2 regions of the Senegalia sp. (in: firmicutes) genome follow, and region 2 is predicted to be linked to the other one. Evidence: a T-box and tRNA genes for the amino acid it is inferred to sense, from the RefSeq annotation. Region 2 holds a T-box; the other holds one or more tRNA genes.
What was found. A T-box is a leader RNA that pairs with one kind of tRNA and senses whether it is charged. The one in region 2 lies ahead of thrS (threonine--tRNA ligase), so its partner is inferred to be a tRNA-Thr.
Positions count from the first base shown of each region.

Region 1 (6,319 bases), on a different contig from region 2:
CAGTACCATGTGGAAGCACTATTGCACCTCTTACTTGTTGATCAGCATGTCTTGGATCTACTCCAAGCTTTATTGCTAATTCAATAGTTTCATCAAAATTAGCTTTAGCAGTCTTTTCAACTAACTCAATAGCTTCATTTGTATCATAAAGTTTTTCTCTATCAACTAATTTTATACTATCATCATATTTCTTTCCTCTTATAGCCATTTGTATCCTCCTCTGTGGTATAACGATTTTTAAATCTTCCACTTTTTTAATATTACTTAGTCTTCTACTACTATACCCATACTTCTTGCAGTACCTGCTACCATACTCATAGCAGAATCTATATCACTTGCATTTAAATCAGGCATTTTTGTTTCTGCAATTTCTTTTACTTGATCTTTTGAAATTGTAGCTACCTTATTTTTATTAGGTTCTCCAGATGCTGCTTCTAATCCTAAAGCTTTCTTTAGTAAAACAGCAACAGGAGGAGTCTTAGTTATAAATGTAAATGATCTATCTTGATATACTGTAAGAACAACTGGAATTACCATACCAGGTTGATCAGCAGTTTTTGCATTAAATTCTTTACAAAATCCCATAATGTTAACACCATGTGGTCCTAAAGCAGTACCTACTGGTGGTGCTGGAGTTGCTTTACCAGCTGGAATTTGTAACTTAACTACAGCTTGAACTTTTTTAGCCATACCTGTTACACCTCCTTATTTATTTGTCTCTAATAAGACTATTAAAAAGAGTAAAATACTCTTTATAAGCTTTGTACTTGATCAAAATCAAGTTCTACAAGTGTTTCTCTTCCAAACATAGAAATAAAAACTTTGAGCTTTCTTTTTTCAGTGTTTATTTCTTTTACTGCACCCATGAATTTTTCAAAAGGTCCAGATATTACTTTTATAGAATCGTCTATTTTGATATCAATCTGTGGAAGTGCATCTTGCACACCCATATTTTTTACTTCCTCAGGAGTTAAAGGTATTGGTTTAGATCCAGGACCTACAAAACCTGTAACACCCCTTGTATTTCTAACAAGATACCATGATTCATCAGTCATTACCATTTTAACGATAACATAGCTAGGGAATTTTTTTCTTTCTTTGACCTTTTTCTTGCCATCTTTTACTTCTACATACTCTTCCATAGGTACAAGTATTTCAGGTACTATATCTTGCATAGCTCTATTTTCAACCAACTTTTCTATATTCGCTTTAACTTTATTTTCATGACCAGAATAAGTATGTACTACATACCATTGGGCCTTTTCTGACATATCCGTGGCCAACCCCTCCCTCGCTTTTTATTAACCAATTATAAATGATAATAAGCCTTTTACTAAAGTATCAAATAACCATATGATAAGCCCTACTACAGTACATAAAGCTATAACTACTGCTGTATGATTTATTAATTCTTTTCTATTAGGCCAACTAACTTTCTTTATTTCTGCCTTTACACCTCTAAAATATGATTTGACTTTTTTAAAGGTATTTTTTTTCGTTTCAGCTTGAGCTGCCATATAATTTCACATCCTTACCTTTATTAATATTGATCAATTTAATAATTCTTAATCAATTTAGTAAAAGGAATTATTTTGTTTCCTTGTGATTTGTATGAGTTTTACAGAATTTGCAATATTTTTTCATCTCTACTCTATCAGGATGTAATCTTTTGTTCTTTGTTGTTGTATAATTTCTTTGCTTACATTCAGTGCAGGCTAAAATTATTTTATCTCTCATTAAAACACACCTCCTACGCCTTAATACCTATAGTATTATTAATCTAGGCATAATAACTATCAGTACTTAATATGAATAACTTTTAAATTATATCATTTTAATTCATTGTTAGTCCAATATATAAATTATCACAAAAATCTTAATATGTCAATAAAAAACTAGGTCTATTAAGACCTAGTTTTTAGCCTTTACATATTTAAACTATTCTATTATCTCACTAACTACTCCAGCTCCAACTGTTCTTCCACCTTCACGTATAGCAAATTTAAGTCCTTTTTCCATTGCTATTGGTGTAATAAGTTCTATTGTAAACTGTGCGTTATCTCCTGGCATTACCATTTCTACGCCTTCTTCTAACTGGATTGCTCCTGTTACATCTGTTGTTCTAAAGAAAAACTGTGGTCTATATCCATTGAAAAATGGTGTGTGACGTCCACCTTCATCTTTATTTAATACATATACTTCAGATTTGAATTTAGTATGTGGTGTTATTGTTCCAGGCTTTGATAATACTTGGCCTCTTTCAATTTCATCTCTTTGGATTCCTCTTAGAAGTGCTCCTATATTATCTCCTGCTTGCGCTTGATCTAATAATTTTCTAAACATCTCTACTCCTGTACATACTACTTGTCTTGGCTTGTCTGTAAGTCCTACTAGTTCTACTGTATCTTGTACTTTTAATATTCCTCTTTCTACTCTTCCTGTTGCTACTGTTCCTCTTCCTGTGATTGAGAATACATCTTCTACTGGCATTAGGAAGTCTTTGTCTATTTCTCTCTCTGGGGATGGAATTGTCTCATCTACTGATTCCATTAATTCCATTATTTTATCTCCCCACTCTCCTGCTGGGTCTTCTAATGCTTTTAGAGCTGATCCTACTACTACTGGAATGTCGTCTCCATCAAATTCATATTCTGATAGTAATTCTCTTACTTCCATCTCTACTAGTTCGATTAATTCTTCATCATCTACCATATCTGCCTTGTTTAAGAATACTACTATTTCTGGTACTCCTACTTGACGTGATAATAGTATATGCTCTCTTGTTTGTGGCATTGGTCCATCTGCTGCTGATACTACTAATATCGCTCCATCCATTTGTGCTGCTCCTGTTATCATGTTCTTTACATAGTCAGCATGACCTGGGCAGTCAACATGTGCATAATGTCTGTTTTCTGTCTCATACTCTATGTGAGATGTTGATATTGTAATTCCTCTTTCTCTTTCTTCTGGTGCCTTATCTATATTGTCAAATGATGTTGCTGCACCTGTTCCTAGTCTGTTGTTTAATACTGCTGATATTGCTGCTGTTAATGTAGTTTTACCATGGTCAACATGACCTATTGTTCCTACGTTAACATGTGGTTTATTTCTTTCATATTTTGCTTTTCCCATTATTAATCCTCCTTAAGTTATTTTTTGGAGCCCACGACCGGGATTGAACCGGTGACCTCTTGCTTACCATGCAAGTACTCTACCTACTGAGCTACGTGGGCATTTAAATCTACTGTAAATTATTGTACTATGTTAATTTTTGAATGTCAATAGATTAAACAGGTAAATCTTTCTCTAATTTTCTTTTGATTCTTTGAAGTGCATTATCAATTGATTTTACATGCCTTTCCAAACTAATAGCTATTTCTTGATATGATTTACCTTGCAAGTAAGATAATAAAACTTCAAGCTCTAATACACTTAGTGTTTGACCTATCTTTTGTTCTATTCTAGCTAATTCTTCTTTAGAAATCATAAGTTCTTCTGGATTTGTAATCTTAGCACCTGAAATCATATCCATCAAGGTCTTGTCTGATTCCTCATCATATAAAGGTTTGTTTAGTGATATATAAGAATTTAAAGGCATATGTTTTTGTCTTGTTGCTGTTTTAATAGCAGTTATAATTTGTCTTGTAATACAAAGTTCAGCAAAGGCTCTAAAAGAAGCTAATTTATCTACATCATAATCTCTTATAGATTTATATAAGCCTATCATGCCTTCTTGTATTATATCTTCCCTATCTGCTCCTATCAAAAAATAACTCCTTGCTTTAGATCTGACAAAATATTTGTACTTTTTAAGTAAATATTCCAAAGCAATATTATCTCCATCTTTTGCCCTTTTTACCGCTTCTTCATCACCCATTAATGGGTAAACATTGGTTATTCCCACTAACATCTCCTCCAGATATCCCCTGAAATCTCATACTTATATACTTATTATATATTAGGCACAAGTCTAGAGTCAAGATTTTTACAGTTTTCTTCTCATTTTCTCAAATTTTTCTAATATTTCTTTATTTAACCTTTCCCCTAGGACTCCTCTTTTATAACTATTTTTTTTATCTTTTTCTTTTTTAATAGCACCTTTTATTTTATCAACCTCAATTTCTAGTTCCCTAGCTGATATTCTAGTACCACCCCTACTTAATATTACTTGTTGTTCTACCCAGTCAGAAGTAGCCACTCTAACAGCTTTATTTCTACCCATTTGGTCTAATTTTTTCTCTATATAACTATCAGCAGTTTCATGTTCTTTTGTGTATACAACAATAAGTCCATAAGTTTTTTCTTCTTTTTGATTCCCACCCTTTAATAGATGCGCATCAAATACTATTATTACATTAATCCCAGTAAAAGATTGATATTCCGCCATAATTTCTATAAGTTCATTTCTTGAATTATCTAAATTTACTTCACTTGCAGATTTGAGTCTAGCCCAACTATTTATAATATTATATCCATCTATAAATAAATATTCCTTTTTATTTGATCCCATCTCATTTTTTCAATCCTCTTTGCCTATTAACATCATACATTATAATTGAAGCTGCAACAGAAGCATTTAAAGAAGATACTTTCCCCATAATAGGAATTTTAACTAGCTCGTCACATTTCTCTTTTACCAATCTTCCAATCCCGCTACCTTCACTTCCAATTACAAGCGCAATAGGTCCTGTGAGTTTGTTTTCATAATAAGGTCTTTCACCATCCATGTCTGCTCCATATATCCAAATACCTTCTTCCTTTAATACATCAATAGTATTTGCTATATTAGATACTTTTACTACCGGCATATATTCTATAGCTCCAGCTGAAGTTTTAGCTACAGTAGAGGTAAGTCCAACTGATCTTCTCTTAGGGATTATTATTCCATGAGCTCCAACACATTCTGCAGTTCTCATTATAGAGCCTAAATTATGAGGGTCTTTTATTTCATCTAATATTATTATAAAAAGATCTTCATTTTTGCTTTTTGCAAGAGCAAAGATATCTTCCAAGTTTTTGTAAGTATGACTTGAAGAAACAGCTATAACCCCTTGATGTGAGCTTGTACTACTCATTTGATTTAATTTATTTTTATGAATATATTGGATAACTATACCTCTAGATTTAGCTAGTTTTTTAATCTCATTTATAGAACCTGTTTTACTGCCATCTTCTATAAATAATTTTTCAATCTCTCTTCCTGATTTAAGTGCTTCTATTACAGGATTTCTACCTTCTATATAATCATTCGTACTCATTTTTAACCACTCCTTATATTAAATCTTTTATTATTATATTGAATATCTCTTCTATTCTACTTTGTCTATCTAATAAATACAGATATCCTATTAAAGCTTCAAAGCCTGTTGCATATCTATAATCAGACATATTAGCATTTTTAGGTACAGTTGCTGATTTTTTATTTCTACCCCTTTTTACTATAGATAATTCTTCATCAGTAAGTTTATCCATTAATTTATGAACTATATCTGATTGAGCTTTTGCTTTTACAAATTCAATTGCCTTTTTATGAAGCTCATTTACAGAAAGCACTCTATCTTCTAATAGATACCTTCTAATAAATACTTCATAGACTGCATCACCTATATATGCTAATTGGAGTGGAGAGAGCAAATTAACTTCTCTCACAGTCCAATTTTTATTTTGTTTATCTCCTATATTTGTTTTTTCCATTTAGTTCCTTCCTTTGTATCTTCTAATACTATACCTTTTTCTTTTAATTGATCTCTTAAATCATCTGCTAATTTATATTCTTTGTTCTTTTTAGCATCATTTCTTTTTTTTATTAAATTCATTATTTCTTCATCTAAAATTTCATCTTTCTTATATAAAAGTCCCAATACATTGCTTAGATTCATAAGTATATCATAGCTATATTTAACTGTTTTGTATGAACTTTTGCTATTTAAATTTGTATTAGTATATTTTATAAGCTCAAACATTTTAGATAAGGCATCAGCAGTATTTAAATCATCTTCCATACTTTCATCAAATTCTTTTTTAAATTTATCTATTGCTTCTTTTGATTCTTCATCTAAATGTGAATTTTCTTTGTTAAGTATGCCTAACAAATCCTCTAATTTGTTCTTTCCATTATAGAGTCTTTCTAATCCATTTTTTGATTGTTCTAATATTTCTCTACTAAAGTTTATAGGACTTCTATAGTGACTTGAAAGTATGAAATATCTTACTATTTCTAAATCATATTCCTCACTTACACCCCTTACTGTAAAGAAATTAAATTTAGATTTACTCATTTTGATATCTTCTACATTTATCATTGCATTGTGCATCCAAT
Region 1 covers NZ_JBQCYD010000020.1:32,994-39,312, forward strand. The annotation lists gene rplA (50S ribosomal protein L1) at 1-208, opposite strand, end outside; gene rplK (50S ribosomal protein L11) at 265-690, opposite strand; gene nusG (transcription termination/antitermination protein NusG) at 753-1,271, opposite strand; gene secE (preprotein translocase subunit SecE) at 1,302-1,517, opposite strand; gene rpmG (50S ribosomal protein L33) at 1,588-1,737, opposite strand; gene tuf (elongation factor Tu) at 1,939-3,132, opposite strand; tRNA gene ACTHUW_RS07265 (tRNA-Thr) at 3,158-3,233, opposite strand; gene sigH (RNA polymerase sporulation sigma factor SigH) at 3,287-3,904, opposite strand; gene ACTHUW_RS07275 (NYN domain-containing protein) at 3,986-4,510, opposite strand; gene rlmB (23S rRNA (guanosine(2251)-2'-O)-methyltransferase RlmB) at 4,512-5,258, opposite strand; gene ACTHUW_RS07285 (Mini-ribonuclease 3) at 5,272-5,694, opposite strand; gene cysS (cysteine--tRNA ligase) at 5,676-6,319, opposite strand, start outside.
Region 1: it encodes a tRNA-Thr, which carries the amino acid that the T-box ahead of thrS (threonine--tRNA ligase) is inferred to sense. The anticodon was not compared.

Region 2 (6,319 bases):
AAGGATATTTTCAATGTCCATATTAAAGATAAGCCTATACACAAAACAGTAGATATTGAAAGCTTATCTAAAAAAACCCATGGTTTTTCAGGAGCACAACTTGCAAGTATTGCAAATGAAGCTGCTATAATAGCTGTAAGAAATAACAAGAGAAAAATAGATTCTTATGATTTTAATGCTGCTATAGAGAGAGTGGTAGCAGGACTTGAAGTTAAACATCCTACTGTACTAAAAAAAGAAAAAAATATAGTAGCACATCATGAAGCAGGTCATGCAATTGCAAGCAAACTATTAAATTCAGATTTAATACAAAAAATATCTATAGTTCCAAGAGGTCAAGCACTTGGTTACGTGCTAAATTTCCCAGATGAGGAAAGATATCTTTTAACTGAAAAAGAATTATATAACAAGATAATAGTATTACTTTGTGGTAGAGCAGCAGAAAAAATTTGTTTTGATGAAGTAACAACAGGAGCACAAAATGATTTGAAAAAAGCAACTAATTTAGCTAGTAATATGGGTTGTAATTATGGAATGAGTTCTTTAGGTAATATGTCTATTGATGAAACTCATATAAGATACTCTATGGATTCAATAAACAAAGAAATAAAAGCAATAATGGAAGAATGTTATGAAAAATCTCTAGATATAATAAAAACTAACAAAGATATCTTAGTAGATGTTGCATCTTTCCTTTTAGAAAAAGAAACTATGGATTTAGAAGAATTAAATGTCATCTTTAAAAAGCATAGTAATTTAAGTAAAACAGCAAATTAAAGACACCGCTAGCGGTGTCTTTAATTATGCTATTTTTTTTCCTTTATTTCTTTTACTATCTTCTCTATAAATTCATTTACTTTCATAGCACCCGTATCTCCATCTTTTCTTGATCTAACTGATACCTTTTCTTCACTTGCTTCCTTTTCACCTACAACAAGCATATAAGGAATTTGTTGTAATTGAGCTTCTCTTATTTTATATCCAATTTTTTCTGATCTATCATCTAATTCTACTTTTATACCATTTTTTCTAAGTTCTTTTTTAACTTCTCTAGCATAATCATTAAATTTATCAGATATAGGAAGTATAGTAGCTTGAACTGGAGCAAGCCAAGTTGGGAATTTACCAGCGTAATGCTCTATTAATATACCTATAAACCTTTCAATACTACCAAATGCAGCAGTATGAATTACAATTGGTTTATGCTTATCTCCATCATCACCTATATATGATAAATCAAATCTTTGAGGTAATTGGAAATCTAATTGTATAGTACCACATTGCCAAGTTCTTCCTATAGCATCTTCTAAATGGAAATCTATTTTAGGACCATAAAAAGCTCCATCTCCTTCATTTAATATATAATCTACCCCCAACTCTTCTAAAGCTTCTCTTAGTGCAGTTTCAGCCATATCCCAGTCTTCTTCAGCACCCATTGAGTTTTCAGGTCTAGTGGATAATTCAATATTATATTTAAAATCAAAAGTAGTATAAATTTCATCTATTTTATTTACCACATTCTTTATTTCATCTTTTATTTGTTCTGGCAACATGAATATATGAGCATCATCTTGAGTAAATGCACGAACTCTCATAAGCCCATGTAAAACTCCAGATAATTCATGCCTATGAACTCTACCAATTTCAGCTACTCTCATTGGAAAATCTCTATAAGAATGTAATTCATTTTTATAAACTAGCATTCCACCAGGACAATTCATCGGTTTTATAGCGTAATCTTCTTCATCAATTTTTACTGTATACATGTTTTCTCTATAGTGATTCCAGTGACCAGATGTTTCCCATAATTTCCTATTTAATATTAATGGAGTTTCAATTTCCACATAATCTTTTTTCTTATGAAGATCTCTCCAAAAATCTAAAAGAGTATTTTTAAGTTCAGTTCCTTTTGGTAAGAAAAATGGAAATCCTGGCCCTTCTTCTAATATAGTAAATAAGCCTAATTCTTTGCCAAGTTTTCTATGATCTCTTTTTTTAGCTTCTTCCATACGTTCTATATATGCATCTAAATCCTTTTTCTTTTCAAAAGAAGTACCATATATCCTTTGAAGCATTTTTCTGTTTTCATCGCCTCTCCAGTATGCACCAGCTACATTTAATAATTTAAATGCTTTAACTTTCTTAGTGCTTGGAAGATGAGGTCCTCTACATAAATCTATGAAATCACCTTGTTTATAAAATGATATTTCTTCATCTTCTGGTAAATCTTCTACTAATTCTACTTTATAATCTTCACCTTGTTCTTTTAAATATTCAATTGCTTTATCTCGTGGAAGTACAAATTTTTCCATAGATAAATCTTCTTTTACTATTTTTTTCATTTCTTTTTCTATTTTTTCTAAGTCATCTTCACTAAATCTATGCTCTGTATCAAAGTCATAATAAAAACCATCTTTTATTGCAGGCCCTATAGCAAGTTTTGTATCAGGAAATAATCTCTTTACTGCATTAGCTAGTATGTGAGAACTAGTATGTCTAAATACTTCCTCTCCTCCATCATCATTGAACTTTAACAATGTTAAATCAGCATCTGAATCTATTTCTTCATCTAATCCTACGAGTTCATCATTTACTTTTGCACCAGTTACAACGCGTGCTAGACCTTCACTTATACCTTTAGCAACCTGCATGGGAGTTACTTTTTCTTCATATTCTTTTATTGATTCATCTGGTAAAGAAATTTTAATTTTATCCATATTCATCCTCCTTATTTTTGCAATTAAAAAAACCTCACTCCTAGACTTAAGTCTAGGGGCGAGGTTTACTTCGCGGTTCCACCCTTGTTTTTGCTTTAAAATCTTAACGTGATCAGCGGAAATCTTTACCCTTAAAGGTTCAGACTCAACTCCAGGTTAGTTTTCAATTGAACATATTTAGAAATACTTTCAGCTTATGCATTTCCTCTCTTTAAACTGTTTTCAATTTACTCGACCCTTCAATGTTATTATAAATATATTTATATTATTATACCTCTTATTATGCTACTTGTCAAATATATTTATACTATCTAAAAAATAAAAAATACTAATATACCTTGAATAGCTCCTATTAAAAGTCCTAATATACCACCCAATATTTCTATATGTTTAAGTTCTTTTTTTGCAATTGCAATTATTATCTCTTCAACCTTTTGTATTTCATAATTGTTTATTTTTTCTTCTACTATTTCAGAAATTTTCACCTTTTCAATTGTCTTATCAATCATTTCATCAATTAATTCCTTTATAGTTTTATCTCCTTCTTTAGCTATAAAATCATTTACATAACTTAATATCATTTTTTTAACAGTTGATGGTATTATAGAAGGCATCTTATTATCTACTATTTCATTGATTTTTTGCATGATTTTTATCTTTATCTTATATATATCATCTTCTTCTATAGCCTTATCAATTATTTCATTTATAGATAAAAGCTCTTCTTCAACTACTATACCTATACTTTTTGCTACTTCTTCTTTTCTTTTAGGTATTAAACCTTGTATCTTAAAATTAATTAAGGGTATATTTATAGGATATAGTGGTCTAAAAAGTAATTTAATAGCCACTATATTTGTAAGCCAACCTATAAGTCCTCCTATAATCATCATTATCATTATTTCAAGTATCGCCATTTTATTCACCTCTTATATTTCTTAACTAAGACATTATATCATATTTTTTGCATTAAAAAAATAGGGCAAAACCCTATTTTCCTAATATTTCCTATGAATATCTATTCTATGGCCTATATTACATAAGTTACAACCATCGCATAATATTACATTTTTCTCAAATATATTTTTTATTATCTTTATAGCTTCATCTTCTTTTCTATCTCCTAAATGAATCATTACTTTATTTGGAGCAATAGTTATCAAAGAACTTATTAAAAGGTCATCATATCCCATTTCATTGTTTTCCATTTCATCAGCTATTTCTTTTAAATATTCATTATTAATCATTCTCATATTTTCATCATACAAGAGATATCTTTTGTTTTTCATAAAAAATATATTTACAGTTTCAAATTTCGCCGTTTGTATATCTACAAAATATTTTAACATATTTATAAAATCTTCAAATTCTTTTTCTACTACAAATTCTTCAGTTATATCATTGACTGTATTTTTTATGATTTGTTTTAAAAATTCTAATCTAAAGTTTATAAATCCTTCTATATTTAAAATATCATTATTATTTAAATAATCTAATATTATTTTATTTATATTAGCTCTTTTACTTATATTAGATGTGATTAAATTATAGTTTTCATATCTATTTTCTATATAATCTAAACTTTTATTATATAAAAGATTTATATCTTTATCTTGAAACCAACTTTTTTTATTTAAAATTTCTTTTTTTATCATATTATATTGATATTTAGATATGATAAGATCTACTAACTCACTTGCAATAATATTATTAACTATTTTTTTTATTGCAACTTCATCAGCTTTATTTTTATCTTTTATTAAATATCTTATTTTTGATAAATTCCCGACCTTACATATATCTCCTTTTATATCCACTATAGAATTTATATTTTTGAATCTATTATTTAAAATAGTTGAAATATCACAGATTTGATCATCATATTCAATTGTTAAACAATACATTTCATCACTCCTTTCTAGCGTATTAGTAGTATGTGTTTAATGCTTGCTCTTATTCAAATTATTAGTTTACATTAAATGCAAATTAATGGAATTTTTACTGTAATTATTTATAACAAAAAAACTCTTAATAATATTATATGCAATAATATTATTAAGAGTTTTAATTTTTTTGGAGGCGGCACCCAGATTTGAACTGAGGGTAGAGGATTTGCAGTCCTCGGCCTTACCACTTGGCTATGCCGCCATATGTTTTAGCACAAAATTAATTATAGCATAAGTTTTTTTTCTAGTCAATATTTTTTATTTTTATATTTATAAAATATTATCTCACCTATATGGTAATAATATAAGTGAGGTGATTTATTATGAAAAAAGAAATAAAAAATCAAAAGAAAAAAATAATTTTTGAAAAGAGAAATTCAAAACAAGCTATATTAGATATTCATCATGAAGAAGGAGTAGCTAAGGTACCAATACCAGGTATTGATCAAGTAATAGAAGCAAAAGAATGGGTAGATGAAGTACAAAAATAGAGACAAATCCTAGGATTTGTCTCTATTTTTAATACTCTTCCATATTATTAAATCTAGCATCTTCTAACCATCGCTCTGATTTTGTTACATGATCTAACATGTTATCTATAGTTTGATAATGCTTCTTTTCTTCAATTATCAATCTTTCAAATATTTTCTTGTCACATTCATCTTTAGCATCATCAAATTGCTTTTGATAATACTCTATACTTTCTTTTTCTAATTCTAATGCATGCCTATATGCTCTTACAGTATCTGATATATTTATCTTAGCATATAAAAAATCGTCATTTTTTGATTCTTCTTCATATGAAGTATTTTCATTTAATCTCTCAGTAAAGATAGTATCTACATCTTCTATTTTCATAGTAGTATTACAATCAAAATAATTTTCTTTTATGTTCTTTATTATTTCATAATGTCTCCTTTCATCATCAGCCATCATTTTAAAAATATTTTGAATACCCTTACTTTCTGTTTTCTCAGCTTGTTCCTTATAATACTCTTCGCCCTCTTTTTCCATTTTCATAGCTAGTTCATATATGTTCATTTTAAAAAACCTCCTTAAGTAATCATTATTTATAAATATACCCTTATAAATTTAATAATAACAATATCTCTAGGTTTTAAATTGAATTTAATAATTCTTTAATTTCTTTTTCTTCAAAATTATATTTTTCATTACAGAAATGACATACTAGTTCAGCTTGTTTATCTTCTTCTAATATTTGTGTAAGTTCATCTCTTCCTAGACTTATAAGAGCTCTTTCCATACGATCCTTACTACAATCACATGCAAAATCCATTTCTTTCTTTTCTGTTATTTTCATAGAAAATTCACCAAACACTTGATTTAATATATCTTCTGGAGTACTACCTTCATCTATCAACGATGATATAAAAGAAAGTATAGTGATGTTCTTTTCAAGTTTTGTTAATACTTCCTCATCAATATTTGGAAGCACTTGAACTATAACCCCACCAGATGCCTTTACTGATATATCTTTATCTACAAGTACACCTAATGCTACTGCTGAAGGTTGTTGCTCTGATGTAGTGAAGTAATTAGCCAAATCCTCTGCAATTTCTCCACTCACAATATTAGATTGTCCTATATATGGATTTTTAAGCCCTATATCTTTTATTACTATTAGCTTTCCATTTG
Region 2 covers NZ_JBQCYD010000021.1:278-6,596, forward strand. The annotation lists gene ACTHUW_RS07315 (AAA family ATPase) at 1-777, shown strand, start outside; gene thrS (threonine--tRNA ligase) at 807-2,717, opposite strand; T-box leader at 2,769-2,969, opposite strand; gene ACTHUW_RS07325 (DUF445 domain-containing protein) at 3,029-3,634, opposite strand; gene ytxC (sporulation protein YtxC) at 3,716-4,621, opposite strand; tRNA gene ACTHUW_RS07335 (tRNA-Cys) at 4,792-4,865, opposite strand; gene ACTHUW_RS07340 (CDIF630_02480 family spore surface protein) at 4,987-5,154, shown strand; gene ACTHUW_RS07345 (ferritin-like domain-containing protein) at 5,183-5,704, opposite strand; gene hslO (Hsp33 family molecular chaperone HslO) at 5,781-6,319, opposite strand, start outside.